Regions from separate parts of the Stenotrophomonas sp. Steno-C17 genome, predicted to be linked through region 1. Evidence: riboswitches for the same ligand, from Rfam matches in the RefSeq annotation. Region 1 holds a riboswitch; the other holds the start of a gene.
The links. A riboswitch is a leader RNA that binds a small molecule or an ion and turns the genes downstream of it on or off. The one in region 1 is predicted to bind glycine.

Region 1 (15,358 bases):
AGTACATCGCCGATCTGGTCGCCTGGGGCGCCATCGGTGCGCGCACCACCGAAAGCCAGGTGCACCGCGAACTGGCCTCGGGGCTGTCGTGCCCGGTGGGCTTCAAGAACGGCACCGACGGCAACGTGAAGATCGCCGCCGATGCGGTGGGTGCGGCCTCGAACCCGCACCATTTCCTGTCGGTCACCAAGCAGGGCGGCACGGCCATCGTGTCCACCACCGGCAACCCGGATTGCCATGTGATCCTGCGCGGCGGCAAGCAGCCCAACTACGATGCGGCCAGCGTGGGCGAGGCCTGCCAGGCGCTGGCCAAGGCCAAGCTGCCGACCCGTCTGATGATCGATGCCAGCCACGCCAACAGCCTGAAGAATCCGGACAACCAGCCGAAGGTGATCGAGGACATCGCTACCCAGCTGGAAGATGGCGAACAGCGCATTGTCGGGGTGATGGTGGAAAGCCATCTGGTGGGCGGTCGCCAGGAACTGGTGGAAGGCCAGCCGCTGGTCTACGGCCAGAGCATCACCGATGGCTGCATTGACTGGGACACCACCGTGCAGGTGCTGGAGCGCTTGGCCGCTGCCGTGCGCGCCCGCCGTGAGGTAAAGGTGTCCGAAGCCGCTTGAGTGCGGCACGTGTGTGGATGGCGGCCAGCGCCTGCGGGGGTGCGGCCGCGATCAGGGTCGGTCGGAGTTGGAGACCGACCCGTCCGCACCGGCGATGCGCCTGGCGCTGCGTAAGTGCGACAGCGCCAGGTACATCGCCGGGGTGGTGATACCGGTTTTTGTAGCGTCGAGCCATGCTCGACCAACGCCAAAGGCAGTCGAGCATGGCTCGACTCTACATGCCTCGCCCGATGCATACCCGCTTATCGCTTCGCCCGAATCCTCGCCAGCGCCAGGTACATCGCCGGAGTCGTGTACAGCGTCAACCACTGGCTGACCAGCAGGCCGCCCACGATGGCGATGCCCAGCGGCTGCCGCAGTTCCCAGCCCTCGCCATTGGCCAGCATCAGCGGCAGGGTGCCCAGCAGCGCGGCCAGCGAAGTCATCAGGATCGGCCGCAGGCGTAGGCGTGCCGCCTCCATCACCGCATCCTGCGCGCTCAGGCCGCGACGCTCGCCGGCCAGTGCGAAGTCCACCAGCAGGATGGTGTTCTTCATCACCACGCCCACCAGCAGGAACAACCCCAGCAGCGCGATCAGGTTCAGTTCGTTGCCGAACAGCCACAGGGCCAGCAGCGCCCCGATGCCGGCCGACGGCAGCGTGGACAGGATCACCAGCGGTTGCAGGAAGCTTTCATACAGCACACCCAGCACCAGGTAGACCGCCAGCGTGGCGCCCAGCACCAGCCACAGCTGGCGCGAACGCAGGCTGTCCAGGCCGCCGGCTTCACCGGACAGCTTGGCCTGCACCGAACGCGGCAGCATCAGCTTGGCCATGGCGGTGTTGATGGCCTGCGTGGCCTGTTCCAGGCCCACCCCCGGTGCCAGCGCGAATTCGATCCAGATCGAGGCGAACTGTTCGCTGTGGTAGATCCGATCCGGTGCCATGCCGTAGCGCCAGCTGGCGATGCTGGACAGCGGAATGCGCTGGCCGCTGCCGTCGATCACCTGCAGGCGCGCCAGCGTGCCGGGGTCCTGGGTGTGTTTCGGGTCCAGTTCCATCACCACCCGATACTGGTTCAGGCTGTCGTACAGGGTGGCGACCTGGCGCTGGCTGAAGGAGTTGTTGAGCATGTTGGCCACGGTGCGCAGGTCCACGCCATGGCGCGCAGCGGCCTCGCGGTCGATATCCAGCACCACCTGGCGCATGCCGGCCTCGCCCTGCGCTTCCACGTCCACCAGCTCGGGCAGGCCGCGCAGCGCGGCGGCCACCTTCGGCGCCCACTCACGCAGCGGCGCCATGTCGGCCGACAGCAGCTGGAATTCGTACTGACCGCTGCTGCCGCCACCCTCCAGGCGGATGTCCTGGTCCACCCACAGGTACAGGTTGCCGCCGGGAAGCTGCGGCAGGCGCGCGCGCAGGCGGTCGATCACTTCCTGGCTGGACACCTTGCGCTCGGCCAGCGGCTTCATCTTGATCATGATGAAGGCGTTGTTGACCCCGTTGCTGCCACCGATATAGCCGATGATGTCCTCGATGGCCGGGTCGGACAGCAGCAGCGTGCGGTAGGCATCGATCTTCGGCTGCATGGCCTGGAACGAAAGGCCATCATCGCCGCGGGCGAAACCACGCAGCTGCGCAGTGTCCTGCTTGGGCACCACGCCCTTGGGCACCTGCTGGAACAACCATGCGTTGAGCGCGATGACCGCCACGAAGGCCAGCAGTGGCCAGCGCAGCTGCCGCAGGCTGGCCTGCAGCGTGCGCAGGTAGGCCGCGCGCACGCGTTCAAACAACGCATTGCTGCCACGCTGCCAGCGCGAGCTGTGCTGCGCATCGTCCACGAACAGGCGCGCGCACAGCATCGGCACCAGGCTCAGGGCCACCACCACCGACACGCCCATCGCCGCCACCAGGGTCAGCGAGAACTCGCGGAACAGGCGTTCCACGAAGTCATCCAGGAACAGGATGGAGACGAACACCACGGCCAGTGCCAGATTCATCGACAGCAGCGTGGCACCCACTTCCGACGCGCCGCGCACGGCCGCCTGCCAGCGGTCGGCGCCCAGTTCGCGGTGGCGGGCGATGTTTTCCAGCACCACGATGGCATCGTCCACCACCAGCACCGCGGCCACGATCAGTGCCATCAGTGAAAGCGTGTTGAGCGAAAACCCCATCAACGCAATCAGCGCCAGCGTGCCAAACAGCACCACGGGAATGGCTACGCTGGGCACCAGTGCGGCACGCCAGTGGCCCAGGAAGGCCAGTACCACCAGCACCACCAGCACGATGGCCAGCACCAGGGTCAGCTCGGCTTCGTGCAGCGTGGCGCGGATCACCGGCGAGCGGTCCATCACCAGGCGCATGTCCACGTGGGTGGGCAGCAGTGCATGCAGTTGCGGCAGCTGCGCCTGGATGGCATCGACGGTGGCGATGATGTTGGCGCCGGGCTGGCGGCTGACGATCAGCAGCACGGCCGGGCGCTCGTTGTGGAAACCGCTGGCGTAGCGGTCTTCCACCCCATCGGCAACCACCGCCACATCGCCCAGCCGCAGCGTGCGGTCATCGCTGACCTTCAGCGCCAGTTGCTGGTACTGCGCGGCCTGGCGCAGCTGCAGCGGCGCTTCCAGCTGCCACTGCTGGCGGTCATCGCCCACCGCGCCGAGCGGGCGCACGGCATTGGCACGGGCGATGGCCTGGGCCACGTCTTCCAGTGCCAGGCCGGCATGGTTCAGTGCGTTCGGGTCCAGCGATACGCGCACGGCGGGCAATGCGCTGCCGCCCACCTGCACCTCGCCCACGCCCGGCACCTGGGACAGCTTCTGCGCCAGCACGGTGGAAGCCAGATCGTACAGCTGGCCCGGCGGCAACGTGTCCGATGTCAGTGCCAAGGCCAGGATCGGCGCCTGCGAGGGATTCACCTTGCGGTACTGCGGCATGCCCGGCATGCCACTGGGCAGCTGCCCGCGCGCCAGGTTGATCGCCGCCTGCACTTCGCGCGCGGCTTCGTCGATATCGCGGCCGAGCACGAACTTCAGCTCCACCGAGGTCTGCCCCTGGGTGCTGGCCGAATCGATGCGCGAGATGCCGGGCAGGCTGCCGAGCGCGCGTTCCAGCGGCGTGGCCACGGTAGCGGCCATCGATTCGGGCGAGGCACCGGGCAGGCTGGCGCTCACTTCAATGGCGGGGTAGTCCACCTGCGGCAGCGGTGCCACCGGCAGCAGGCGCAGGGCCAGCAGGCCGGCCAGCACCAGCGCCACGGCCAGCAGGATCGTGGCCACCGGTCGTTGCACGCAGGCCTGGGCCAGGCGCGCGATGGGGCTCATGCGCGTGCCTCTGCAGCCCCGACCGCGGCGGCCGCGCGACCGCGCTGCAGACGGTCGAAGGCCAGGTAGATCACCGGCGTGGTGAACAGGGTCAGCACCTGGCTGACCAGCAGGCCGCCCACCATCACCCAGCCCAGCGGCTGCCGCAGTTCAGCACCCGAGCCACTGGCCAGCATCAGCGGTACCGCACCGAACAGGGCGGCCAGGGTGGTCATCAGGATCGGGCGGAAGCGCAGCAGCGCGGCCTGGTGGATTGCCTCGCGCGGGGTCATGCCGCGCGTGCGCTGCGCATCCAGTGCGAAGTCGATCATCATGATCGCGTTCTTCTTCACCAGGCCGATCAGCAGCACGATGCCGATCACCGCGATCAGGTCCAGGCTGCGCCCGCTCACCCACAGCGCGGCCAACGCACCGACGGTGGCCGAGGGCAGGGTGGACAGGATGGTGATGGGGTGCACGAAGCTCTCGTAGAGCACGCCCAGCACGATGTACATCACCACCACGGCGGCCAGGATCAGCCACAGCGTGGACGACAGGGAGCTGCTGAACGCTGCGGCCGCACCCTGCAGGCGCAGTTCGATGCTGGCCGGCAGCGCGATGGCCGCACGCGCGGCCTGCACCGCGGCAACGCCTTCGCCCAGCGATGCACCGGGTGCCAGGTTGAACGACAGCGTCGCCGCGGGGAACTGGCCCACATGGTTGCGCAGCAGGGCGGCCGGCCCCAGCTCCACCCGCGCCACCGCGCCCAGCGGCACGGTCTGCCCCGCACTGTTACGCACGCGCAGGCCGCTGATCGCCTCGGGCCCGGGCTGCCGCGCCGGATCGGCTTCAAGCACCACGCGGTACTGGCTGGCCTGGGTGAAGATGGTGGAGATCTGCCGCTGCCCGTAGGCGTCGTACAGTGCATCGGCCACCGCTTCCACGCTCACGCCCAGGCGCGCAGCGGCATCGCGGTCGATGTTCACCCGCGCCTGTCGGCCCTGCATCTGCAGGTCGCTGGCCACGTCGCGCAGCGCCGGCTGTTGGCGCAGCGCCTGCAGCAGCCGCGGTGTCCAGGTTTCCAGCGTCTGCTGTTCCGGCGTGGTCAGGGTGAACTGATACTGCGTGCGGCTGATGCGGTCTTCGATGCCCAGTTCCTGTACCGGTTGCAGATACAGGGTGATGCCGGGGATCTTTGCCACGCGCTGCTGCAGGCGCGCCATCACCACGTCCGCAGGTTCGCGGTCGCCGTGCGGCTTCAGTTCGATCAGCAGGCGGCCGGTGTTGAGCGTGGCGTTGTTGCCATCCACGCCGATGTAGGACGACAGGCTGGCTACCGCCGGATCGGCCTCGATGGCCTCGGCCAGTGCCTGCTGGCGCTCGCGCATGGCCTGGAACGAGATCGCCTGCGGCGCTTCGCTGATGCCTTGCACCAGGCCAGCATCCTGTACCGGGAAGAAGCCCTTGGGCACCGCGAAGTACAGCGCGACCGTCAGCGCCAGCGTGGCCACGGTGGCCAGCAGCATCAGTGGCTGGCGTTGCAGCACCCAGTGCAGCTGGCGGTCGTACACGGCGATGATGCGGTCGAACACATCGCGCCTCGGGGTCAGATCCCCTTGGGGCTCTGACCCCACAGACCCGACCGGGGTCAGATCCCCGTGGGGCTCTGACCCCTTCGCATGCGGCTTCAGGAACCGCGCGCACAGCATCGGCGTCAGCGTCAGCGATACCAGCAGTGAAATGCCGATGGCCACCGCCAGCGTCACCGCGAACTCATGGAACAGCGCGCCCACCAGGTCGGCCATGAACAACAGCGGGATCAGCACCGCGATCAGCGAAACGGTCAGCGACACCAGGGTGAAGCCGATCTCGGCGGCGCCCTTCAGCGCCGCTTCCTGCGGGCTTTCGCCTTCTTCCAGGTGGCGGGCGATGTTTTCCAGCATCACGATGGCGTCGTCCACCACGAAGCCGGTGGCGATGGTCAGCGCCATCAGGGTGAGGTTGTTGAGCGAGTAGCCTGCCAGCAGCATCACCGCGAAGGTGCCGATCAGCGACAGCGGCACCGCTACGCTGGGAATCAGCGTGGCCGAAGCGTTGCGCAGGAACACCCAGGTCACCAGCACCACCAGGCCGATGGCCAGCACCAGTTCCTTCTGCACGCCACGTACCGAGGCGCGGATCGATTCGGTGCGGTCGCTCAGCACGGTCATCTGCACGCCGGCCGGCAAGGTGGCCTGCAGCTGCGGCAGCATCGCGCGCACCTGTTCGACCACGGCAATCACATTGGCGCCAGGCTGGCGCTGCAGGTTCACCAGAACCGCGGGCTCGGTACCGCTCCACGCCGCCAGCTGCCGGTTCTCGGCACCATCGGTCACGCTGGCCACGTCGCCCAGGCGCAGCGGCGCGCCCTCGCGCCAGGCCAGCACCAGTGCACGGTACTCGTCGGCACTGCGCATCTGGTCGTTGGCATCCAGCATCACCGCACGGATCGGACCGTCGAAACTGCCCTTGGGCAGGTTCACGTTCGCGGCAGCAATGGCCGCGCGGATGTGGTCCATGCCCAGGCCGTTGGCCGACAGCGCAGCGGCGTTGACCTGGATGCGCACGGCAGGCCGCTGGCCACCGGCCAGGCTGACCAGGCCGACGCCGGGCAGCTGGGCCAGGCGCTGGGCGATGCGGGTATCCACCAGGTCGTGCACCTGCGGCAGCGACAGGCCCTGCGAGGTCACCGCCAGGGTGATGATGGGGGTGTCGGCCGGATTCACCTTGCGGTACACCGGCGGCACCGGCAGGTCGTCCGGCAGGAAACTGCCGGCGGCGTTGATGGCGGCCTGTACGTCCTGCTCGGCCACGCCCAGCGACACGTCCAGGCCGAACTGCAGGGTGATGACCGAGGCACCGCCGGAGCTGGTGGACGACAGCTGCTTCAGCCCGGGAATCTGCCCAAGCTGGCGCTCCAGCGGCGCGGTAATGGTGCGCGTGGTCAGTTCCGGGCTGGCACCCGGGTACAGCGTGGTGATCTGGATGATCGGGTAATCCACCTGCGGCAGCGCGGCCACCGGCAGCAGCCGGTAAGCCAGCACGCCGGACAGCAGCAGCGCCACCATCAGCAGCGTGGTGGCGACCGGGCGCAGGATGAAGGGGCGCGACAGGTTCATGCGCCGGCCTTGGCCGCCTTCGCCTGCGTAGCGGGTTCGGCCACGATCTCCACGGCGGTGCCATCTTCCAGGCCATCGATGCCTTCGATCACCACCTGGTCGCCGGCCTGCAGCCCCGAGCGCACCGCCACGCGGCCATCATCGGCCGGGCCCAGCACCACGGTGCGGCGTTGCGCCTTGTTGTCCTTGTCTACGATGTGCACGTAGTTGCCCTGGCTGCCGAACTGAACGGCGGCATCGGGAATCAGCAGCGCCGGGTGCTCGCCCAGCTGCAGGCGCACGTTGACGAACTGGTTGGGGAACAGTCCCTGGTCCGCGTTGTCGAACTGCGCGCGCAGCTTCAACGTGCCGGTGGCGGTGTCGATGCGGTTGTCCACGCTGGACAGCGCACCGTGCGCCAGCTGCGTGCGTTCTTCGCGGTCCCAGGCTTCCACCGCCAGTGCCGGCTGCGCCTGTACTGCATCCAGCAGCGCGGGCAGTTCCGGTTCCGGAACGGTGAACAGCACGCTGATCGGCGCGGTCTGGGCCAGGGTGACCAGGCCTTCGGTGTCACTGGCCTGCACCAGGTTGCCCACGTCCAGGCGGCGCAGGCCCACGCGGCCGCTGACCGGCGCCACGATGCGGGTGTACTGCAGCTGCAGGCGCGCTTCGTCCACGGCGGCCTGATCGCTGATGCGACGGCCCTGCAGCTGGCGCACTTTGCTCTGCTGGTCGCTCAGTTCCTGCGCCGACACGAAGTGCTGGCGTTGCAGTTCGCGGTAGCGCTGCAACTGGCGCTCGGCGTTTTCCAGCTCCGCCAGGTTCTGCTGCTGGGTGCCCTGTGCCTGCGCCAGCTTCACTTCATACGGACGCGGGTCGATCTGCGCCAGCAGATCGCCGGCCTTCACCTGCTGGCCTTCCTGGAAGTGCAGGCGCATCAGCTCGCCGTCCACCCGGCTGCGCACCACCACGCTGTGCAGCGGGGTGACCGTGCCCACCGCTTTCAGGCGCAGTACCAGCGGCTCGGCGCTGGCCGGGGCCACGCGCACCGGTACCGTCTTGCCCGGACTGCTGGCGGCCGCGCTCGCATCGGCCCGCGGCCAGGCCCACCAGGCAAGCGCGGCGGCGGCCACGAGCACGACGGCGATCAGCCACGCGCGACGGAAACGGGGCGGGGTGCTACGGGGCGACTCGACAGCGGACATGGGGCATCCTGCGCCCTGCGCACGCGCAGGGACATGTACGCCCGCGCGCACTGGGGGCGCCGCGGGCAGCGGGGGAGGGGAGTTGTCTGGCGGGGCCGCAGCGCGGCGTGGCTGGATGCCGTCGCGCGTGCGACGGGGCGCCCATGGTAGCCAATCAGCCTGCCGATTGCCGCATGACCAAGGTCATGGCGTGGCTGTGGGCAGCATGGATGCGTGCGGCTGACGATGCTGCTGGGCGGGGCCGTGCATGCGTGCGGCGTGCGGGGCTGTTTGGCGGGGCCTGGTTTTGTGCGGTGTGCGATGGTGCTTGGCGGAGCCTGGTTTTGTGCGGTGTGCGATGGTGCTTGGCGGGGCCTGGATTCGTAGAGTCGAGCTTGCTCGACTGCTTTTTCCTGGAGCAGTCGAGCAAGCTCGACTCTACAACGCACAGCAGTCGAGCATGGCTCGACTCTACAATGCACGGCCGTCGACCTACGCGCCGCTCAATGCACTTCGTCGTGGTACACGAACTTGGGCATTTCCCAGCGGTAGTGGATCGCCAGCAGGCGCAGCGCGAAGCCACCGCCCAGGCAGCACAGGATCGCGGTGGCATCGGCCACGCCCCAGTGCAGCAACAGCAGATACACCGCACCGGTCAGCAGCGAGATGATCGCGTACAGCTCTTTCTGGAAGATCAGCGGCACTTCGTTGCAGAGGATGTCGCGCAGCACGCCACCAAACGCGCCGGTCAGCATGCCGGCAATCAGCACGATCGGCATCGCGTGGCCGGCCTCGCGCGCAATCGCGCAGCCGATCAGGGTGAAGGCGATCAGGCCCAGACCATCGAGCACCAGGAAGGTGCGGCGGAAATGGTGCATCCAGCGCGCCACCCAGGTGGCGATCAGCGCCGCACAGACGGTGAAGGCCAGATACTCGGGATGCTTCACCCAGCCCAGCGGGTAATGCCCCAGCAGGATGTCGCGCAGCGAACCGCCGCCGAGGGCAGTCACACAGGCAATCATGACCACGCCGAACAGATCCATGCGGCGGCGGCCTGCAGACAGGGCGCCGGTCATGGCTTCGGCGGAAATGGCGATCAGGTAGATGATGGACAGCAGCATGGGTCAGGCTCCGGGCGCGGTGGGGCCGGCCATGCGCGTATACCGCCACTGCCTGTGCAATGACGGAATGACGATGACCGGTGCCGCTCCCGCTGTCCTTTTGCCTGAGAGTTCAGCGGGATGAACCGCGTGCCCCTTCGGCGGATCGCGGCGGGCGTGCCCGGCGACCTCTCTCCAGCTCGGCGTGTCGAATGCATGGTTGGTGGGATTCCAGCCCACCGGCCTGAGCGATCATGGGAGCCTGCGCCTTCGGCGGGCGCCAGCGCGGCGCCTCTCTCCTGCATTCGGGCCGCAGTATATCCGCTGCAGTGCAGCACGGCATAATCGGCGGCATGGCTCCGTCCCCCCGCCCGTGGTTCCTGTACCTGCTTGAATGCCGCGACGGCAGCTACTACGCCGGCATCAGCACCGATGTGGCGGCCCGTTTCGCCGCCCATCAGGCCGGCAAGGGCGCACGCTATACCCGTGCCCGCCCCCCCCTGCAGATACTGGCCGTGCGCGAGTACCCCGATCGTGCGGCTGCCTCGCGCGCCGAATGGCAGCTCAAGCAGCAGCCGCGCGAGCGGAAGCTGGCGTGGCTGCAGGCCGCGATCCAGTAGATCCACGCCATGCGTGGATGGGATACCCCACCCATGCCATCATCGCCACACCCATCGACGCAGGGACGGTCCGATGAAAGCCCGCTGGTTGCTGATGACCCTCTGCACCGCGCTGCCGGCAGGCGCCGACGCCCAGCCGCCGCTGCAACACGGGCAGATCGGCAGCGCCGCCGAACTGACCGCGCAGCGCGGCGCGACCATGCCCGAAGGGATCCACCTGCGCCGCGATCAGGTACCCCCTGATCTGGTCGACCTGATCCCGCTGGCGGAAACGTGGGGCATCGCCGATGACGCGCTGCGCGACGCGATGCAGCAACGGGCAACGGCAGCCGAGAAGAAGGCCATGGCGGACGCGCTGAAGGGCCGCCATGCGCGCATTACCGCATGGCTTGACACGTTCCCGCAGGGACAGCCGATGCCCAACGAAGCGGCGGCCTTCATGTACCTGCAGTTGGGCGCCGACGAAATGGGCCTGATCCCGTAGCTCCACGCCCTGCGTGGATGGGGGCGCCCCAGCCATGCCACCATCGCCCCACGCCCAGCGCTGGAGACACCCATGTCCACCGTCGCCCTGTTGTTCGCTGTCGCTGCAGCCACCAGCCCCACCGCCGACCCCGCCACCCTCGCGGCCATCGAAGCGACCTGCCATGACTACGTGGATGGCCAGCTGGAAGCCGACCCGCAGCGGGTCGCCCGCTCCCTGCATCCGGACCTGGCCAAGCGCGCCGTGCTGGGCGATACGCCCGACGAACGCCTCGGCCTGCGGCGCATGTCGAAGGAGGAGCTGGTCGCGCTGACCAGGCAGGGCGCGCTGAAAACCCCGAAGGCGCAATGGGACCGCCGCTGCACGGTGCTCGACGTGACGGGCAACGCGGCCTCGGTGCGGTTGGAAACCCCGTGGTTCGTCGACTACTTCCACATGGGCCGGTTCGACCAGCGCTGGGTCATCGTCAACGCGCTGTGGTACCCCAAGCCGAAGGCGGAATGACCGCGATGCGCGCTGCGGGGAAGGCGTGGCTCTCCATCCTCCTGCTGGCAGCCGGCATCGCGCTGCTGCCCGGCCTGCTGTACCTGCTCGGGCTGGCCCTGGTGGACGGTTGGCCGCAACCCGCAGAACGTGCGCCCAGTGGCATGGCGGCGTGCAGCAGTGAACCGCGCGCAGGGTTCCAGCCAATGAACCCCTGGCACTTCGCCGCGCAGTTCTTCGACGAGGACGCGAGGAAAGCGAAGGTACCCGTGGCCGAGCAGGAGGCGTCCTGGGTTGCCCGCCGCCACCTGATGCGGCAGCCGCGGCACGGCATGCTGCGTTGGCAGTTGAGCAGCACGGCGCTGACGATCTGGATCACCCGTCACTGGAGTGCGGCGCAGATCGCCGAGACCGCGAGGAAGGAGGATTTCTGCCGCCGGTGACCTCCGGTTACAGCGCCGGGCCCGCGCCCGGCTGCTCAGACTGATCGCGTCTGCTGCGACAGGCTGCTCTGGCGATCCAGCTCTTCATGCCTGGACAGCGCATCTGTCCGCTGATGCGCTTCGTTCATCGCCTGCAACTGTGCCAACGACGTGTCCACGGGGGTGGCAAATGCCTGCGCCGCCGGCATCTGTGCCCTGACATGGGCTGGGTTGGACGGGTCGCCCTGCACCACGAAGAGTGTCTCCGCCCTGCCATCCTGCGACGACGGGGCAGCCAGCACGACATGGTCGATGCGTGTCATCCCGGCCTCGCGAGCCAGGCAGGTCGAGCTGGCTGCAAGGCGTTGGGCGCTGTCGCCGCAAGGCAGCCCCTGGCTTTCCTGCAAACGTCGAACCGCCGCCTCGGCCTGTTGCAGCATTGGGTCGGAAAGCGCTGCATGCCGTTGCCCCCGTTGTGCCGGTTCGACATGAAGCAGCTGTTCGGGCATCCCGTTGCGCGGGGCGCGGTTGAGATCGATGGAGCCATCGGCGTTCTGCTGGCGATGCAGTTCCGCGCGCGGAACGGTGGACCATTGGCCATCAATCAAGGCATGGCCGCGACCATCCCGGTTCCAGATGACCAGATCATTGCCGGAGGCGTACAGGCCGGCGGTGGCCGGCGAGTTTCCCACCGCCTGTGGGCGGCCCCAGGCGTGCGAGCGCCCGTGCTGCAGCGCATCGAGGTACGCCGGTGCCTCGGTGTTCTGCAGGAACAGGGTCTTGACGACTTCGTAGCGATGCAAGGCCTCGGGATGTGCGCGATCTGCCGCCAGCACCACCGGGCTGGCCAACGGGGCGGCGGCGACGCCGGCGAACACATCCCGCATCGGATTGCCTGGGCCTGCGGCCCGCAACCGGTTGAAGACCTCGGTGCCCTTCAAGGCATGCTCAACGCCGCTTTCCAGGTAATCGGGCTGCTCCCTGCCGCGCACGATACGGTTGGGAAGCATGCCGTCGATCCGCGTCTTGACGTCATCCACGCTGGCCAGGTCGCCGCTGGAAATCGAGCGCAGTACACCCGGATAGCGGCCCAGTCCTGCCTGGTTTTCCAGCTTCATCAGCATGGTAGCAAGCTTGGCCTGGTCATCCAGCGACGCATGCTGGTACAGGTCTGTGCCGCGCAGCTGCTGCATCGCGCCGCCAGGATCCCGGCGGCCATCGCCTTGGCGCAGCAGGCGATCGACCTGGCTGACATCGTGTGCATGCACGAACGCCACGCCCTCGTTGGATGCGAGGAAATTGTCCAGACGTGCGCGGACAGTACCCTCCAGTGCACGCCCGTTCTGCGCCCTGATGGCGGCACCATCGCGCTGCAGGTCGGACACCGTCTGCTGCTGCTGGCGTCCATCGAGCTCCAGCGAGGGCTGCTGCTGGCGTGCCCAGCGCTGATAGGCGTCCACCAGCTGGGTCGCGACTTCTGGGTGCTGGCCCAGGTCGGTCTGCAGGGTGCCGATTGAGAAACCACTGTTGCCCACGGGCGTCATGACATTGCCGCTGATGTTGCCGGCAAAGGACAACTGATAGGCCACGTTACGGCCGGCGTTGCTGCCCTCGGAGGCCACGCCGATAGCGAAGTAGGCCAGTGTGCGCAGCTGCGCATCACTGAGCTGCGGGCCATGCTGCGGTGCTGAGCTCATGGGCTGTTCTCCTTGTCGTTGGCGGCGTGTCCGCACATCAGCAGGGCGTCGCGCACGGATGCGATGAGTGCAACGTATTCCTCCGCCACAACCGGTGACATCCCGTCGCTGATCTCGTCATCGCTGCGCCCGGCGTCCTCGGCATAGGGAGAAAGTGCCGCCCGGCAGGCATCGTTGTTTCCTGCCTCGTGCTGGGCCGCGGCGATGGCCAGCCGGATATCGCCGATCGTGGTCAACGAGAGCGTGGCCGCGCAGGACGCCTGCAGGGCGTCAAGCCTGCTGGCGGTCCCGGCGGCGGAAGACGGCCCGGTCGTTTCAGCGGCCTTGCGCAGCGCGGCGGCAACGTTGTCTGTGCTGCAAGCGTCGGTCACAGCCAGGTAGTGGCCCCTGAATCCGCCGTTGCTGCCGCAGTAGGCGGCGCAGGCATCGACCGTGCGCGTCCCCACCTCGATGCCCTGGGGCGTAGGGTGCAGCGTGAGCAGGCATTGCGCCGCGCCGGGTGCGGGATCCACCTTGACGGACTGCAGATCGTCGCCCAGCGTGCCCGCCAGGCTGCATCCAGCACCGGAGGATTCGGTCTCCAGATGGAACTGCAGCGCGGTACTGCCAGGCCGCGCCTGCAATTGCAGTTGCCCCCACCCTCGTTCTGTCGCGTACGTACCGGCAGACAGGCGCTGAGAGGAGGTTGGCGCGGGGGCGGAGGCTTCCGCCTGCGAGTGCCCTGCCGGACAGCCGCAGAGCAGGGCGGCTGCGGCCAGCGCGGGTAAGCATTTCAGCAGGTCCATGCGGCTTCCTTTCCTCAGCGACCCGCCTACGCTAGCAGCTTGCAGGTGAAGGCCGCTGGGACCCAGGCCTGGCGCCTGGGCCGCCGGTCTTGCCGGTCATCACCGAAGATGATGCGCGCGCTGCGCTGGTAGCCATAGCCAGTAGATCCACGCCATGCGTGGATGGGGTCAGAGCCCTTTCCTGTGGAAAGGGATCCGACCCCGTTTTCCCGCCCGCTATTTCGGCCGCCGGTCTTCCTGGTCATCACCGAAGATGATGCGTGCGCTGCGCTGGTAGCTCCAGTACGCCACGGCCCAGTTCAGCAGCACCACGATGCGGTTGCGGAAGCCGATCAGGAAGAACACGTGCGCGGCCAGCCAGAACCACCAGGCCAGGATGCCCGACAGCTGCAGCTTGCCCAGGTGCACGATCGCGGCCATGCGGCCGATCGTGGCCAGATTGCCGTAGTCTGCGTACTTGAACGCGCCCGGTTCGGCCTTGCCATGCAGGCGTGCGCGGATCGTTTCGGCCACGTGCTTGCCCATCTGCTTGGCGGCCGGCGCCACGCCGGGCACGGGGCGGCCATCGGCCTGGCTGACCGCGGCCAGATCGCCGGCCACGAACAGTTCGGGATGGCCGGGCAGGGTCAGGTCCGGCTGCACCTGCACCCGGCCGGCGCGGTCCAGTGGCACGTCCAGGGTTTTTGCCAGCGGTGACGCGGCCACGCCCGCGGCCCACACCACGGTGCGCGCGGGCACGAACTGGTCGCCCAGCTTGAAGCCCTGGCTGTCGATATCACTGACCGGGGTGCCGGTCAGCACTTCCACGCCCAGCTTTTCCAGCTGCCGGCGCGCCTTCAGCGAAAGCACTTCGGGGAACGAGGACAGCACGCGTGGGCCCGCTTCCACCAGGCGCACCTTGGCGCTGGCCGGATCGATATGGCGGAACTCATTGCGCAGGGTGTGGCGGGCGATCTCGGCCAGCGTACCGGCCAGTTCCACACCGGTGGGGCCACCGCCGACCACCGCAAAGCTCAGCCAGGCGGCCTTCTTCTCCGGGTCCGGCTCGGCTTCGGCGCGCTCGAAGGCCAGCAGCAGCTTGCGGCGCAGGGCGATCGCATCGTCCAGCGTCTTCAGGCCCGGCGCATCGGCGGCCCACTGGTCGTTGCCGAAGTAGGCGTGGGTGGCGCCGGTGGCCAGCAGCAGGCTGTCATAGCCCAGCGTGCTGCCGTCGGCCAGAGTGATCTGGCGGGCCTGTTTTTCGATGCTCACCACTTCGCCCAGGCGCACTTCCACATTGCGCTGGTGGCCCAGGATATGCCGCAGGGGCGCGGCGATATCGGGTGCGGACAGGCCCGCGGTGGCGACCTGGTACAGCAGGGGTTGGAACAGGTGGTGGTTGCGGCGGTCGACCAGAGTGATCCTGATCCGTTCGCGTGCCAGGGCACGGGTGGCCCAGAGGCCCGCGAAACCGCCGCCGATGATGACCAGGTGGGGGACTGGTTCGCGGCTCATCGACGTACTCCAGAGGGGGTGGATGTCGCCCGGCATCATCGCACGTCA
Region 2 (15,358 bases), on a different contig from region 1:
CAGGCCGACCGCCCCGTGCGCGAATTCGGTTTCAAACGGCCCTGGGCCGAGCAGTGGCATGACGCCGGTCCGTGGTTGGCCGAAGCACCGGAAAAGCGCTGGCTGCTGGTGCTGGACGCTGCGATGAGCCCGTGCGTGGATCCGGCCAGGGTGATCGACATCGGTGTTGCCAACCGCAATCGCTGGCAACTGCTGCCCGGCACGGCCTGGAATCCACAGTGCCATGCCGAGCGGATCGGCGCGACCACCGAAGAAGACTGAACGCAGGCACGCACCTGTCCTTCATTAACCCGCTACGAACGCGCGTCCGACCCTTCTCCGACATCCCGGTGCCGAGCATGGCGGCATATTCCGAAGCGCCCTTGCCTACATGCCCGTCCGCTCCTTTGATCCAGTCGCGCCGTCTGCGACATCGCCGTGGGTGTCACGCTTTGCGGTCACTCACCTCTGGCTGCCTGTCGCACTCGGGCTGCCCCTGTTCACCCTGCTGATGGGCTTCGGGGGCGACCAATGGCTGGCCGATCACCTGTTCCGCCTGGAGGGCGGCCACTGGGCATTGCAGGACGCATGGTTCACTCGCACCGTGGTGCACAAGGCCGGCAAGTGGCTGAGCACGGCAGCAGCACTGGTGGCGATGCTGCTGTGCTTCCATCACTGGCGCGTGGGGCGCGATCGCACACTGCGCTGGGCGCTGCTGTATGTGGTCGTTGCCATGGCGCTGGGCACCGGCGTGATTTCCCTGCTGAAGACGCTGGTGCCGATGGACTGCCCCTGGGACCTGCTGCGCTACGGCGGCGACCACCCCTTCATTGGGCTGTTTACCCTGCGCCCGGCTGGCATGGCCGCGCAGGCGTGTTTCCCGGCCGGCCACGCCAGCGCCGGATACGCGTGGTTCTGCCTGTACTTCTTCGCCCTGCTGTGGCGGCCGGCGTGGCGCTGGGCCGGGCTCTGGATCGGTCTGGGCAGCGGGTTGCTGTTCGGTATCAGCCAGCAACTGCGTGGCGCGCACTTCCTGTCGCATGACGTGGCCACCGCATTGATCTGCTGGCTGCTGTCGCTGGGTCTGTGCGTCCTGACCCGCCGCCACCTGGATCGCGCCCGCCGCACGGAGGCAGCCGCATGAACGCATCGGTCGAGCGCTCGCTGCGTCTGCCCTCGCTGTCTACCCTGCGGCAATGGCGGCCGCAGCTGTCCACCGAAGCACTGATCGCGCTTACCAGCCTGTTCTTCGCCGTCGCCGGCAATGCGTTGTTCTGGCACAGCGCCATGGCCAGCCACCCCGGCAGCCTGCGCTACGCGTTGTCACTGCTGATGCTGCTGCTGGGTGCGCACGGTGTACTGCTGGGGCTGCTGGTGTGGCGCTGGAACGCCAGGGTGGTGACCAGCGTGCTGCTGCTGGTGACCGCCTTGGCGGCGCACTACATGAGCCAGTTCCATATCTATCTGGATGCGGACATGCTGCGCAACGTGCTGGCCACCGACCCGAAGGAGAGCCGTGAGCTGATGACGGCATCCCTGCTGTGGCCGGTACTGTTGCTGGCGGTGCTGCCGATGGCGCTGCTGTGGCGGGTGGAACTGCGCCGCCGCAGCTGGAGCCGCACGCTGCTGTGGCGCACCGGCTTCCTGCTGGTGGCAGCGGCCACCGCGCTGGGCGGTGCGCTGCTGTCGTTCCAGGATGTCTCGGCCCTGATGCGCAACCAGCGCGAAGTGCGCTACCTGGCCACGCCCGCCAACGTTCTGCTGGGCCTGCCACGCGCCCTGCGCAGCGACAATCCGGTGCAGCGCGCACCGAAACTGCCGATCGGCACCGATGCGATGGCCACCCCGCGCGCGCCCACCAGCAAACCGCGACTGCTGGTGATCGTGATGGGCGAAACTCTGCGCGCGCAGAACTGGGGCCTCAACGGTGGGCGCAACACCACCCCCGAACTGGCGCAGGCGCCGGTGATCAATTTCCCCGACATGCATTCGTGCGGCACCAGCACCGAAGTGTCGCTGCCGTGCATGTACTCGCCGTGGGGCCGGCACGATTACGACGAGAAGAAGATCCGCGCGCACCAGTCGCTGTTGCACGTACTGAACCGCGCTGGCATCACGCCGCTGTGGCGCGACAACCAGTCCGGCTGCAAAGGCGTGTGCGAAGGCCTGGACTTCCAGTCGCTGGCCGACGCGACCACGCCAGGGTTATGCGCTGATGGCCGCTGCATGGACGAAATCCTGCTGCAGGACCTCGCTACGCAGGTGCGGGCAAAGCCCGGCGACCGCGTGGTCGTGCTGCACCAGCTGGGCAACCATGGCCCGGCGTATTTCGAGCGCTACCCGGCCGCCTTCCGCCGCTTCACTCCGACCTGCGACACGCGTGACATTGGCCAGTGCAGCCGCGAGCAGATCACCAACAGCTACGACAATGCGGTGCTGTACACCGATCATTTCCTGGCCAGGACGATCGGCACGCTGCAGGGGCTGGAGGATTACGACACGGCGATGATCTACCTGTCCGACCACGGTGAATCGCTGGGCGAAAAGGGCCTGTTCCTGCATGGCGTGCCCTACGCCATTGCCCCGGCCGAGCAGACCCGGGTACCGATGACGATGTGGTTCTCAGCGGGCTTCGCCCGCAGCCGCGGGCTGGACCTGCAGTGCGTACGCAGGCGTTCGGCGGCGTATACCGACCACGACAACCTGTTCCCGTCGGTGCTGGGACTGATGCAGGTGAAGACCGCCCTGTACGAACGCGACCGCGACGTGTTCGCCAGTTGCGAGAGTTGAGGGGGGGTCTGGCAGGGCTTGCAGCCCTGCACCCGCGCAGTGCAACGTCAACGTCAACGTCAAAAGCTGGGTATCCGTGGGGTGGCGGGGTGGGTCCGGTTGCGGGGGACGCCGCAAGTACGTCCCTGTAGGCTCGGTCGCGCCATCCATGGCGCTCACGCCCCCGCAACCGGACCCACCCCGCCTTCGACAGTTCGCTGCGATCTGTCGGAATGACGGGGTCGGATCCCGTTGCTGCGCAACGGGCTCCGACCCCAGATTTGTTTCGGTATCTGACAGATGTGTCGACCAAGGTCGACACCTACCAACAGCCGCGCGGAACAACAGGCGCCGTTACCAACAGCCGCGTGAACCTGTCCAAGGTGGGGCGGTGTCGGAGTGCGGGGTGTCCGCGGCATGGATGCCGCGGCCAAGCCCCCATGGATGGGTTAACGGCGTCCCCGCAATCCGACACCGCCCCGCCAACCCAGGGAAAGCCCGCTTTTGCCGTTGCCGTTGCATTGAGCGGGTGCAGGGCGCAGCCCTGCCCATCCCCGCCGAACCTTTGCCACTTGCGGTGGCTGCGGTCGCCCACTAGCCTTCGGCCGTCGTTCACCACCCAAGGACTACCCGTGAAACACCGCCATCTGCTGCTGGCCTCGGCTATCGCCGCCGCCACGCTGGCCCTGGTTGCCTGCAAGAAGGAAGCTACCCCCGGTTCTGAAGCCGCCGCCCCCAGCGCGCCGGCCGGGGAAACCGCCGACCAGTTCGTCGCCCGCATCAATGCCGAATACAAGGCGGCCTATCCGGAGATGACCTCGGCGCAGTGGCTGTCGTCCACCTACATCAACAGCGATTCCGAACGCATCGCCGCCAAGGCCAACGAACGGTCGCTGACCCAACTCAACAGCTGGATCGAGCAGGCCGGCAAGTTCGAAGGCCAGCCGATGAGCGAGGACAGCAAGCGCGCCATCCACCTGCTGAAGCTGATGTCGTCGATGCCGGCACCGCGCGATGCCGCCAAGCTGGCCCAGCTGACCCAGATCGCCACCCGCATGGAAGGCAGCTACGGCGCTGGCAAGTACTGCACCGACGCCAACGATCCGGCGTCCTGCCGCCAGCTGGGCGACCTGGAACAGGTGCTGTCGCGCAGCCGCGACTATGACAAGCAGCTGGACGCCTGGCAGGGCTGGCACAGCACCACCAAGGCCATGCGCGGTGACTACCAGCAGTTCGTCAGCCTGGTCAACGAAGGCGCCAAGGGCATGGGCTTCAGCGATGCCGGGCAGATGTGGCGCAGCGGCTACGACATGCCGCCGGAGCAGATCGGCCCGGAAACCGACCGCCTGTGGGAACAGGTCAAGCCGATGTACGAGCAGCTGCACTGCTACACCCGCGGCAAGCTGGACACGACCTATGGCAAGGACAAGGCCGAAGTGGGCAACGGCCTGATCGCCGCGCACCTGCTGGGCAACATGTGGCAGCAGGACTGGTCCAACCTGTGGGACCAGCTGGAGCCCTACCCCGGTGCCGGCAGCCTGGACATCACCGCCGCGCTGGAAAAGCAGTACCAGACCAACCTGAGCGCGGCGCTGGACAAGGCCGGCAAGGACGCCGATGTGACGGCGCGCTACAAGGCGCAGCGTGAGGCCGAGCTGCGCACCGCGCGGCAGATGACCGAACGCGCGCAGGACTTCTACGTCTCGCTGGGCATGCCCTCGCTGCCGCAGTCGTACTGGGAGCGGACCCAGTTCATCAAGCCCGACGACCGCGACGTGGTCTGCCACGCCAGTGCCTGGGACATGAACATGGAAGGCGACGTGCGCACCAAGATGTGCATCAAGCCCAACGAAGAAAACTTCACCACCATCTACCACGAGCTGGGCCACATCTATTACGACCTGGCCTACAACCCGCTGCCGCCGCTGTTCCAGGGCGGTGCCAACGATGGCTTCCATGAAGCAATCGGCGACACCATCGTGCTGGCGATGACGCCCAAGTACCTCAGCTCGATCGGCCTGGTCGATGCCCCGACCGAAAGCCGCGAAGCGGTCATCAACAACCAGATGCGCATGGCGCTGTCGGGCGTCTCGTTCCTGCCGTTCGGCCTGATGATCGATCGCTGGCGCTGGGGCGTGTTCGACGGTTCGATCACCCCGGACAACTACAACAAGGCCTGGTGGGACCTGAAGGCCAAGTACCAGGGCGTGGCCCCGGCCAGCGCCCGCGGCGAAGAGTTCTTCGATCCGGGCGCGAAGTACCACGTGCCGGGCAACACCCCGTACACCCGCTACTTCCTGGCGCGCATCCTGCAGTTCCAGTTCTACAAGGGCCTGTGCGATGCGGCCGGCTACAAGGGCCCGCTGCACGAGTGCACCTTCTACGGCAACAAGGAAGCCGGGCAGAAGTACTGGGCAATGCTGAGCAAGGGTGCCAGCCAGCCGTGGCAGGCCACCCTGAAGGAGCTGACCGGCAGTGACAAGCTCGATGCCGGCCCGATGATCGAATACTTCACCCCGGTCAACGAATGGCTGAAGCAGCAGAACCAGGGCCAGATGTGCGGCTGGCAGGCCAGCGCGGCACCGGCGAAGTAAAACAGGAAGGGGCGGATCCGCGAGGATCCGCCCCTTTCATGTGGTGTAGAGCCGAGCCATGCCCGGCTGGAACGCAATGCAGTCGAGCATGGCTCGACGCTACAAACGCAAGGAAGGCGTCAGCCCTTCTTCGCCGCCATCACCGCGGCCAGCTCGGCCTTGAACTCGTCGAAGGTCTGCCCCTTCTCGCTCACTTCGGCCTGCGCCGCATCGCGCAGGGCGTCGGAGTACATCAGGCGCACCGGCGTGCCATTGCGCTCGTGCAGCTCACCGGCCTGCATGATCATCGCCAGCACATGCGCGGCGCTGTGGGTCTGGCCGGCGATGCGGCCATCCATGCCCAGCACCCATTCGCCATCGCGGCGGACAATGCCGGCCAGCAGGGTCCGCTGCGGATCGCGCAGTTCGGCATGCGGTTCGACCGGCGCTGCCGTGGCCGCCGCCTTGTTGGCGGCCTGCTTTTCCTGGCGGCGACGCTGGTCGCGGCGGGTCTTGGAGGTGGTGGACATGGGGGTCGTATCGCACTGCAAGGGGGCGCAAGAATAACCCACCCCGCCCGCAGTGCCGCTTCACGCCAGCGGCGTCTGATCCTGCACCGGCACCTGCAGCGCGCGCTGGCGCAGGTGTTCCCAGTACCAGAACACGAAACCGGCGGCGAAGAACCCGGCCTGGCCCAGCGCCAGGTGCAGGGGGCTGGCGCTGAGCAGCGGCGACACCACGCCGGCCACCACGGTGCTGATCATCAGCTGCACGAAGGCCTGCAGCGACGAGGCCAGGCCGCGCTGGTGCGGGTACATGTCCAGCACCGCCAGGGCCAGGATCGGGAAGATCAGCGCCATGCCGGTGCCGCCCAGGAAGATCGGCAGCACCGCCCACGGCAGGGCCAGCTGCGACGCCAGCGCCACGTAACCGATGTTCAGCAGCGCCGACAGCGCGCACAGGGTGAAACCGATGCTGATCTGCCGGGTGGGCAGGGTCCGCCCGGCCATGCGCCCGGACAGGAACGAGCCCAGGGTCATGCCGCCGATGGTGGGAATGAACAGCCACGCGAAGCCGCCTTCGCCCAGGTGCAGGTGCTGCATCACGAACACCGGCGCCGAGGCGATATAGAGGAAAATGCCGCCGAAGTTGATGCTGCCGGCCAGTGCCAGGCGCAGGAAGCGCGGGTTGAAGCCGATGCGCACGTAGTCGCGCAGCAGGCCGCGCGGCGACAGCGGCACGCGCGCGTCCACCGGGTGGGTTTCGGGCAGGAAGCGGGCAGTGGCCACCAGCAGCAGCAGCGAGAACACCACCAGGAACCAGAAGATCAGCGGCCAGCCGGCGCCGCTGAGCAGGATCCAGCCACCGATGATCGGCGCGATGGCCGGGGCGATGCCGAACAGCATGGACACCTGGCTCATCAACCGCTGCGCGTCATGGCCGTGGTACAGATCGCGGATGACCGCGCGGCCGACGATCATGCCCACGCCGGCCGACAGGCCCTGCACGGCGCGGAACACCAGCAGCGTGCTCAGATCGGTGGACAGCGCGCAGCCCACCGAGGCGCCGACGAACACCACCAGGCCCCCCAGGATCACCCGCTTGCGCCCCCAGGCGTCGGACAGCGGGCCGTGGGCCAGGCTCATCAGGCCGTAGAACAGCAGGTACACGCTGATGGTCTGCTGCACCGCCACTTCATCCACGGCCAGGCGCTGGGCCAGCTGCGGGAAGGCCGGGAAGATGGTGTCGATGGAGAACGGCCCGAACATGGCCAGGCCGGCCAGCAGCAGGGCCATGCGACGGGTGGAAGGTGCAACGGCGGCGGTCATCAGCGGGCGTCCGGCAGGGCCGTGCGCAGGATGCACGGCGGGCGCCGATCCCCTGTGGCAGGGACAGCGCCAGATGAATACGAGAGTCCGCCCATGATAGGCGCCCGGGGCCGCCGATACCATGGATGAACGTACACCCGGACCGCCCGGGCCATCCTCCATTCAGCCCCATCAACAGGCCAGCGACCCGCTGCGCCCGGCCGGCAACCGGCTATAATCGGCGGGCAACACGGTGGGAGAAGCGGAACACCGCTGCCGAAGGCGCAACGCCCGTAATCGCTCAGGCCCGATACCACCCGTAACACAACTCTGGAGAGACCGGTTCGATCCGGCGCCGAAGGGGCACGAAGCTGCGGTTTCCCGCGCTTTTAAACTCTCAGGCAAAAGGACAGAGGGGCGCCCCGCAGACCGCCGACCGGCGGCTTGTGCCCGTGCGTGTGCCCTTCCCTGACGGATCCTTCGCCATGTCCCAGAACACCCCCTCCCTGCGTGAGCTCGAGCACCACAGCGCGTTCGTGGAACGCCACATCGGCCCCAACGACGCCGAGATCGCGCAGATGCTCGACGTGGTCGGCCACGCCACGCTGGATGCGATGACCGACGCCATCGTGCCGGCGAAGATCAAGTCGCCCGCGCCGCTGGCGCTGCCCGAATCGATCACCGAAGTGCAGGCACTGGCCAAGATCCGCGCGATCGCCGACAAGAACACCGTGCTGCGCAGCTTCATCGGCCAGGGCTACTACGGCACCCACACGCCGAACGTGATCCTGCGCAACATCCTGGAAAACCCGGCCTGGTACACCGCCTACACCCCGTACCAGGCGGAAATCTCGCAGGGCCGCATGGAAGCGCTGATCAACTTCCAGACCCTGTGCGCCGACCTGACCGGCATGGAAATCGCCAACGCCTCGCTGCTGGACGAAGCCACCGCCGCCGCCGAAGCGATGACCCTGGCCAAGCGTTCGGCCAAGTCGAAGTCGGACACCTTCTTCGTGCACGACGCCGTGCACCCGCAGACCCTGGAACTGCTGCGCACGCGCGCCGAGCCCATGGGCATCGTGCTGCGCGTGGGCACCCCGGCCGAAGCGCTGGAAGCCGAAGCGTTCGGCCTGCTGCTGCAGTACCCGGACACCTTCGGCCAGGTGGGCGACTACAAGGCACTGGTGGACGCCGTGCACGCACGCGGCGGCCTGGTGGCCGTGGCCACCGACCTGCTGGCGCTGACCCTGCTGGCCGCCCCCGGCGAATGGGGCGCGGACATCGTGGTCGGCAACAGCCAGCGCTTCGGCGTGCCGTTCGGCTTCGGCGGCCCGCATGCGGCCTTCATGGCCTGCCGCGATGCCTACAAGCGCTCGATGCCGGGCCGCCTGATCGGCGTGTCCATCGATGCGCAGGGCAACCCGGCCTACCGCCTGACCCTGCAGACCCGCGAGCAGCACATCCGCCGCGAGAAGGCCACCTCCAACATCTGCACCGCGCAGGTGCTGCTGGCGGTGATGGCGTCCATGTACGCCGTCTACCACGGCCCCGACGGCCTGACCCGCATCGCCCGCCGCACCCACCGCCTGGCCTCGATCCTGGCCGCGGCGCTGCGCACGGTCGGCGTGCAGGTCGGTGGCGACTTCTTCGACACCCTGCACATCACCGGCGTGCACGCCGATGAGATCCACGCCAAGGCGCGCGCCGCCGGCTACAACCTGCGCGCGATCGACAGCGACTCGGTGGGCATCAGCCTGGACGAGACCACCACCCGCGCCGATATCGTGGCCCTGGCCGCCGTGTTCGGTGCCGGCCTGGACGTGGAAGCGCTCGATGCCAGCACCGCCGATGCGCTGCCGTCCGGCCTGCTGCGCCAGTCCGCGTTCCTGACCCACCCGGTGTTCAACACCCACCACAGCGAGCACGAGCTGCTGCGCTACCTGCGTTCGCTGGCCGACAAGGACCTGGCGATGGACCGCACGATGATCCCGCTGGGCTCGTGCACCATGAAGCTCAATGCCACCGCCGAGATGATCCCGGTCACCTGGCCGGAGTTCTCGCAGATCCATCCGCTGGTGCCGGCCGACCAGGCGCTGGGCTACAAGGAACTGATCGAATCGCTGGAAGCGATGCTGGTGGAATGCACCGGCTACGATGCCGTCAGCCTGCAGCCGAACTCCGGCGCGCAGGGTGAGTACGCCGGCCTGCTGGCGATCCGCGCCTACCACCGCTCGCGCGGCGAAGGCCACCGCGACATCTGCCTGATTCCGGATTCGGCGCACGGTACCAACCCGGCCTCGGCGCAGATGTGCGGCATGAAAGTCGTGGTCACCAAGACCGATGCCAACGGCAACGTCGATGTCGAAGACATCCGCATCAATGCCGAGAAGTACAGCGACCGTCTGGCCGCGATCATGATCACCTACCCGTCCACGCACGGCGTGTTCGAGGAGGAAGTGGTCGAGATCTGCGAGATCATCCACCAGCACGGCGGCCAGGTGTACACCGACGGCGCCAACATGAACGCCCTGGTGGGCGTGGCCAAGCCGGGCAAGTGGGGTTCGGACGTGTCCCATCTGAACCTGCACAAGACCTTCTGCATTCCGCACGGCGGCGGCGGCCCGGGCGTCGGCCCGTGCGCGGTGAAGGAACACCTGGCGCCGTTCCTGCCGGGCAAGCTGGGCGACAACGGCCCGGTGGGCATGGTCAGCGCGGCCAGCTTCGGCAGCGCCTCGATCCTGCCGATCAGCTGGATGTACATCGCCATGATGGGGACCGAAGGCCTGCGCAAGGCCACCCAGGTGGCCCAGCTCAACGCCAACTACATCGCCAAGCGCCTGGCCCCGCACTTCAAGACCCTGTACACCGGCCGCAACGGCCTGGTGGCGCACGAGTGCATCCTGGACGTGCGTCCGCTGGAAAAGACCAGCGGCGTGGGTGCCGAGGACGTGGCCAAGCGCCTGATCGACTTCGGCTTCCATGCCCCCACCCTGAGCTTCCCGGTGGCCGGCACGCTGATGGTCGAACCGACCGAAAGCGAATCGCTGCATGAGCTGGATCGCTTCATCGACGCGATGATCCAGATCCGCGAGGAAATCCGCGCGATCGAAGACGGCCGCCTGGACCGCGAGGACAACCCGCTGAAGAACGCCCCGCACACCGCCACCGCGGTCACGGCCAGCGAGTGGACCCACGCCTACCCGCGCGAACTGGCGGCCTTCCCGCTGCCCAGCCTGAAGCTGCAGAAGTACTGGCCGCCGGTGGCACGCGTGGACAACGTGTACGGCGACAAGAACGTGATGTGCGCCTGCATCCCGGTCGATGCCTACAAGGACGACGAAGTCGAGGCATGATCGACAAACGGCCCGCGCAAGCGGGCCGTTTTCGTTTACGGTAGCGCCGGGCCGTGCCCGGCGAGCGCAGCGGCTGATCCGGTCACGGGTCCGGCATCTGCCCCAGGCTCAACTGCCAGGACACACCGAAACGGTCCTGCACCCAGCCATAGCGGTTGCTGAAATCGTAATCGCCCACCGGCATCAGCCAGTGCCCGCCCTCGCCCAGCACGCGCGCGGCGCGCTCGAACTGCTCGGCCCCGGAACATTCCACGAACAGGGATATGGACGGGCTGAAGGTGAACTCGTGCACGTCCAGGCTGTCGAAGCACAGGTAATGGGTGCCGCCCAGCAGGAAGATCGCCTGCCGCACCTGCCCCGGCACGCCCGCGCCGGCGCCTTCTGGATGGCGCTGCAGGGCGAGCAGCCGGAAATCGGCGAAGGCTTCGGCGTACAGGGCCAAGGCGGCTTCGGCCTGGCCGGTGAACATCAGGAAGGGACGGCTGCGCAGCATGCGGTGCTCCTGTTCGACGGGCCACGCAGGGCCCAGGCGATCAGGATGGCATTGCCGATGTAGGCACCATGTATCGGTAGCGCCGGGCCGCGCCCGGCGGCATCCATCCGAACGCGGCGATCAGGCCTGCCGCAGACGCCGTGCGATCGCGCTGCCGGCGGCGATGGTCACCGTCAGCGCCACCATCGACAGGAACTGCAGACGGGTCTGCGCTTCACTGAGCAGCAGGCCGAAGATCAGCGCCAGGATGGCCAGCGCGCACACCGTCAGCCACGGGAAGCCGGCCATGCGGAACGGCAGGCGCGTGCCCAGGCGGTCGGCACGGCGGCGCAGCACCAGCTGCGAAACCAGCGACAGGGTCCACACCAGCAGGCAGGTGGAGCCGACGATGTTCAGCAGTACCGGCAGCACCTTGTCCGGGAACAGCAGTTCCATGATGGTGGCGGCAAAGCCGAACAGCACGCTGGCCAGCACGGCGATCACCGGCACCTGGCGCGGGTCGGTCCAGCCCAGCACGGCCGGCGCTTCGCGGCGCTGGGCCAGCGAGAAGATCATGCGCGAGGCGCCGTACAGGTTGGCGTTGAGCGCCGACAGCAGGGCAATGACCGCGATCAGGGTGATGGCCGTGGCCGCGCCGGGAATATTGGCCACCTGCAGCACGGCCGCGAACGGCGATTTCAGCGACTCGCTGTTCCACGGCACCACCGCGATGATGACGCTGAGCGAGCCGATGTAGAACACCAGGATGCGCCAGGCCACGGTACGGATGGCACGCGCAATGCTGCGTTCGGGATCTTCGGTTTCTGCTGCGGCCACTGCCACGATCTCGGTGCCGCCAAAGGCGAACACCACCACCAGCAGGGCCGCACCAATGCCGGCCAGGCCCTTGGGTGCAAAGCCGCCGTGCTCGGTGAAATTACTCAGCCCCGGCGAGGCGACCTGCGGCAGCCAGCCCATCAGCAGGGCAATGCCGATGGCGATGAAGGCCAGGATCGCGGCCACCTTCAGGATGGCGAACCAGAACTCGAACTCGCCGAAGTTCTTCACCCCCAGCAGGTTGATGGCGGTGAAGAACAACATGAAGGCCAGGGCGGCCATCGGCACGGGAATGACCGGCCAGACGGTGGCCAGCAGGCCGGCCGCGCCCACCGCCTCGGCGGCGATCACGATCACCAGCTGCACCCACCACAACCAGCCTACGGTGGCACCGGCGGTGGCCCCCATCGCATCGGCGGCGTACACCGAGAATGCACCGCTGGTCGGCTTGGCCGCGGCCATCTCGCCCAGCGCGTTCATCACGATGATCACCAGCGCACCGGCCACCAGGTAGGACACCAGCACCGCCGGGCCGGCCGCCTGCACGCCGACACCGGAGCCCAGGAACAGACCGGCGCCGATCGCGCTGCCCAGGCCCATCATGATCAGCTGGCGCGGCTTGAGCGAATGGCCCAGGCGCGAGGTCGAAGCGGTCGAAGAAGGGTTGGCGGGCATCGGCAGGGCTGGCGGCGGCTACAGGGGCGACACCTTACATTGTCGCCTACCCGCCGGGATAGGCACAGTGCAGCAGGGCGCTCAGGCCGGCAGCGGCTCGCCGATGCGGGCGCGGTAGGCGCGCGGCGAAAAACCGGTTTCCGCCTTGAATTTGCGGGTGAAGGCGCTCTGGTCGCTGAATCCACAGGCCTGGCCGATACAGGCGATGCTGTCCTGCCCGTGCAGCAGGTGCATGGCCATCTGGATGCGCAGCCGGGTCAACACCTGCTGCGGGGTCATCTGGAACACCTTGCGGAAGCTGCGCTCCAGCTTGGACAGCGAGAAGCCGGTGATGTCCAGCAGGGTCTGCATGCGCACGTTCTCGGCGTAATGCGCGTTCAGATGGGCCAGCGCCAGCCGCAGCTGTTCGTACTGGGCGCCCAGGCTGTCCTTCTGCCCCAGGTCGCGGGAAATGCCGATCAAGCCCTGGATCTGCCCGTCCACCAGCAGCGGTCGCTTGCAGGTCAGGCACCAGCCCGGCTCGCGGTTGGCGAACAGGTGCAGCTCCATCAGGTTCTCGATCACCTCACCGCCCAGCACGCGCGCGTCCTGGTCCACGTAATCGGCGCTCAGGCCGGTGGGATAGATCTCGGCGGCGGTGCGCCCGATCACATCCTTGCGCGCACGCAGCCCCAACCGCCGCAGCATGGTCTGGTTGACGTGGGTATAGCGCCCCTGCCGGTCTTTCATGAAGAACAGCACGTCCGGAATGGCGTCGAACAGGGCTTCGATGTCGGTGGGCTCGACTCGCATGCGGCAAGCATACCCGAGGCGGGTTTTGCCTGTACGTTCACCCGCGGCGGACCGTGGGTTAACGGGCGCGGCGCGACTGTCATGCCCTGCCCCCTCGTATTCCGGAGAGACCCCGATGGCCGCCAGCAAGCCCACCGGCAAGCGCGCATCCGCCCCGTCCCAGAACACCCGCGACACCCAGAACGCGCAGCGCGGTGACGCTGACGAACTGCACCTGCAGGCCGCTGGCACGCACCCGCCCATGACCACCGCCCAGGGCATCCCGGTGGCCGACAACCAGAATTCCCTGCGCCAGGGCCCGCGCGGCCCCACCCTGCTGGAGGATTTCATCCTCCGCGAGAAGATCACCCACTTCGACCACGAGCGCATTCCCGAACGCATCGTGCATGCGCGCGGCACCGCGGCCCATGGCTATTTCCAGTTGACCCGGTCGCTGGGCAAGTACACCCGCGCCCGCGTGCTCACCGAGGTGGGCACGAAGACGCCAGTATTCACCCGCTTTTCCACCGTGGCCGGCGGCGCCGGTTCGATCGATACCCCGCGCGACGTGCGCGGCTTCGCGGTGAAGTTCTACACGCCGGAAGGCAACTGGGATCTGGTCGGCAACAACATCCCGGTGTTCTTCATCCAGGACGCGATGAAATTCCCCGACCTGGTGCACGCGGTGAAGATGGAGCCGGACCGCGGCTACCCGCAGGCCGGCAGCGCACACGACACATTCTGGGATTTCATTTCACTGATGCCCGAATCGATGCACATGATCATGTGGGCGATGAGCGACCGCGCCATTCCGCGTTCGCTGCGCATGATCGAGGGCTTCGGCGTGCACAGCTTCCGCCTGTTGAACGAGGCCGGCGATTCCACCTTCGTCAAGTTCCACTGGCGGCCGAAACTGGGCATCCAGTCCACGGTCTGGGACGAGGCGGTGAAGCTGCAGGCCGCCGACAATGACTTCCATCGCCGCGACCTGTTCGAGGCCATCCAGCGCGGTGACTTCCCCGAATGGGAGCTGGCCGTGCAGTTGTTCAGCGAAGAAGATGCCGAGGCGTTCCCGTTCGACCACCTGGACCCGACCAAGATCATTCCCGAATCGCTGGTGCCGTTGCAGGTGATCGGCAGGATGGTGCTGGACCGCTGGCCGGACAATTTCTTCGCCGAAACCGAGCAGGTGGCGTTCTGCCCGGCCAACGTGCCGCCGGGCATCGACTTCAGCAACGACCCGCTGCTGCAGGGGCGCCTGTTCTCGTACCTGGATACGCAGCTGATCCGGCTGGGCGGCCCGAACTTCCACCAGATTCCGGTCAATGCGCCCAAGTGCCCCTTCGCCAACCACCAGCGCGACGGGCACATGCAGATGCAGGTACCGAAGGGGCGCGTGGCGTATGACCCCAGTTCGCTGGAAGACGACAGCCCGCGCGAGACGCAGGCCGGTTTCCGCAGCCACGCCACGGCCGACGACGGACGCAAGGGGCGCACCCGCGCGGAAAGCTTCGCCGATCACTACAGCCAGGCGCGGGCCTTCTTCCGCAGCCTGGAAAAGCCGGAGCAGGCACACCTCGCCTCGTCCCTGGTGTTCGAACTGTCGAAGGTGGAAACGCTGAAGGTGCGCGTGCGCACGGTCAGCCATCTGCGCAACATCGATGAGTCGCTGGCCAGGCGCGTGGCCGACGGACTGGCCTTGGCCGAACTGCCCGAGCCCGCACCGACGGCAACGCCGGCACGCGACATGCCCGCCGTGCCCGAAGTGCGCATCATCGGCCGTACCAGGGATACGCTGCAGGGGCGCTGCATCGGCATCCTGTTCGACGAAGGCTCGGATGCGGGCCTGATCGCCAGCCTGCGCAAAGCCGTGCAGAAGGCCGGCGCCGAAGTAAAGCTGGTCGCGCCGAAGGTGGGCGGTGCACGCCTGAGCGACGGCAAACTGCAGGCCGCCGACGGTCAGTTGGCCGGCACGCCCTCGGTCGTGTTCGATGCGGTGGCCGTGGTGCTCAGCGCAGAAGCCGGTAAAGCCCTGGCCAAGGAGGCGGCGGCGGTCGAGTTCGTCAGCCATGCCTGGGCCCATCTGAAGGCGATTGCCAGCGATACGGGCGGCCAGGCGCT

Region 2: it holds a riboswitch for glycine, as region 1 does, so the genes downstream of both, gcvP (aminomethyl-transferring glycine dehydrogenase) here and AC06FA_RS00700 (trimeric intracellular cation channel family protein) in region 1, are expected to answer to the same signal.

What each region holds. Positions count from the first base shown of each region.
Region 1 covers NZ_JBWJPD010000001.1:152,785-168,142, forward strand. Annotated here, with positions in the region: gene AC06FA_RS00680 (3-deoxy-7-phosphoheptulonate synthase) at 1-623, shown strand, start outside; gene AC06FA_RS00685 (efflux RND transporter permease subunit) at 866-3,925, opposite strand; gene AC06FA_RS00690 (multidrug efflux RND transporter permease subunit) at 3,922-7,062, opposite strand; gene AC06FA_RS00695 (MdtA/MuxA family multidrug efflux RND transporter periplasmic adaptor subunit) at 7,059-8,246, opposite strand; gene AC06FA_RS00700 (trimeric intracellular cation channel family protein) at 8,729-9,346, opposite strand; glycine riboswitch at 9,429-9,534, opposite strand; glycine riboswitch at 9,548-9,637, opposite strand; gene AC06FA_RS00705 (GIY-YIG nuclease family protein) at 9,679-9,945, shown strand; gene AC06FA_RS00710 (hypothetical protein) at 10,019-10,429, shown strand; gene AC06FA_RS00715 (nuclear transport factor 2 family protein) at 10,502-10,933, shown strand; gene AC06FA_RS00720 (hypothetical protein) at 10,939-11,355, shown strand; gene AC06FA_RS00725 (XVIPCD domain-containing protein) at 11,391-12,956, opposite strand; gene AC06FA_RS00730 (hypothetical protein) at 13,028-13,816, opposite strand; gene AC06FA_RS00735 (NAD(P)/FAD-dependent oxidoreductase) at 14,033-15,310, opposite strand.
Region 2 covers NZ_JBWJPD010000012.1:51,260-66,617, forward strand. Annotated here, with positions in the region: gene AC06FA_RS12395 (ArnT family glycosyltransferase) at 1-261, shown strand, start outside; gene AC06FA_RS12400 (phosphatase PAP2 family protein) at 371-1,123, shown strand; gene AC06FA_RS12405 (phosphoethanolamine transferase) at 1,120-2,769, shown strand; gene AC06FA_RS12410 (M2 family metallopeptidase) at 3,381-5,342, shown strand; gene AC06FA_RS12415 (hypothetical protein) at 5,462-5,851, opposite strand; gene AC06FA_RS12420 (multidrug effflux MFS transporter) at 5,912-7,150, opposite strand; glycine riboswitch at 7,450-7,552, shown strand; gene gcvP (aminomethyl-transferring glycine dehydrogenase) at 7,615-10,482, shown strand; gene AC06FA_RS12430 (VOC family protein) at 10,565-10,975, opposite strand; gene AC06FA_RS12435 (amino acid permease) at 11,096-12,466, opposite strand; gene AC06FA_RS12440 (AraC family transcriptional regulator) at 12,548-13,258, opposite strand; gene AC06FA_RS12445 (catalase) at 13,374-15,358, shown strand, end outside.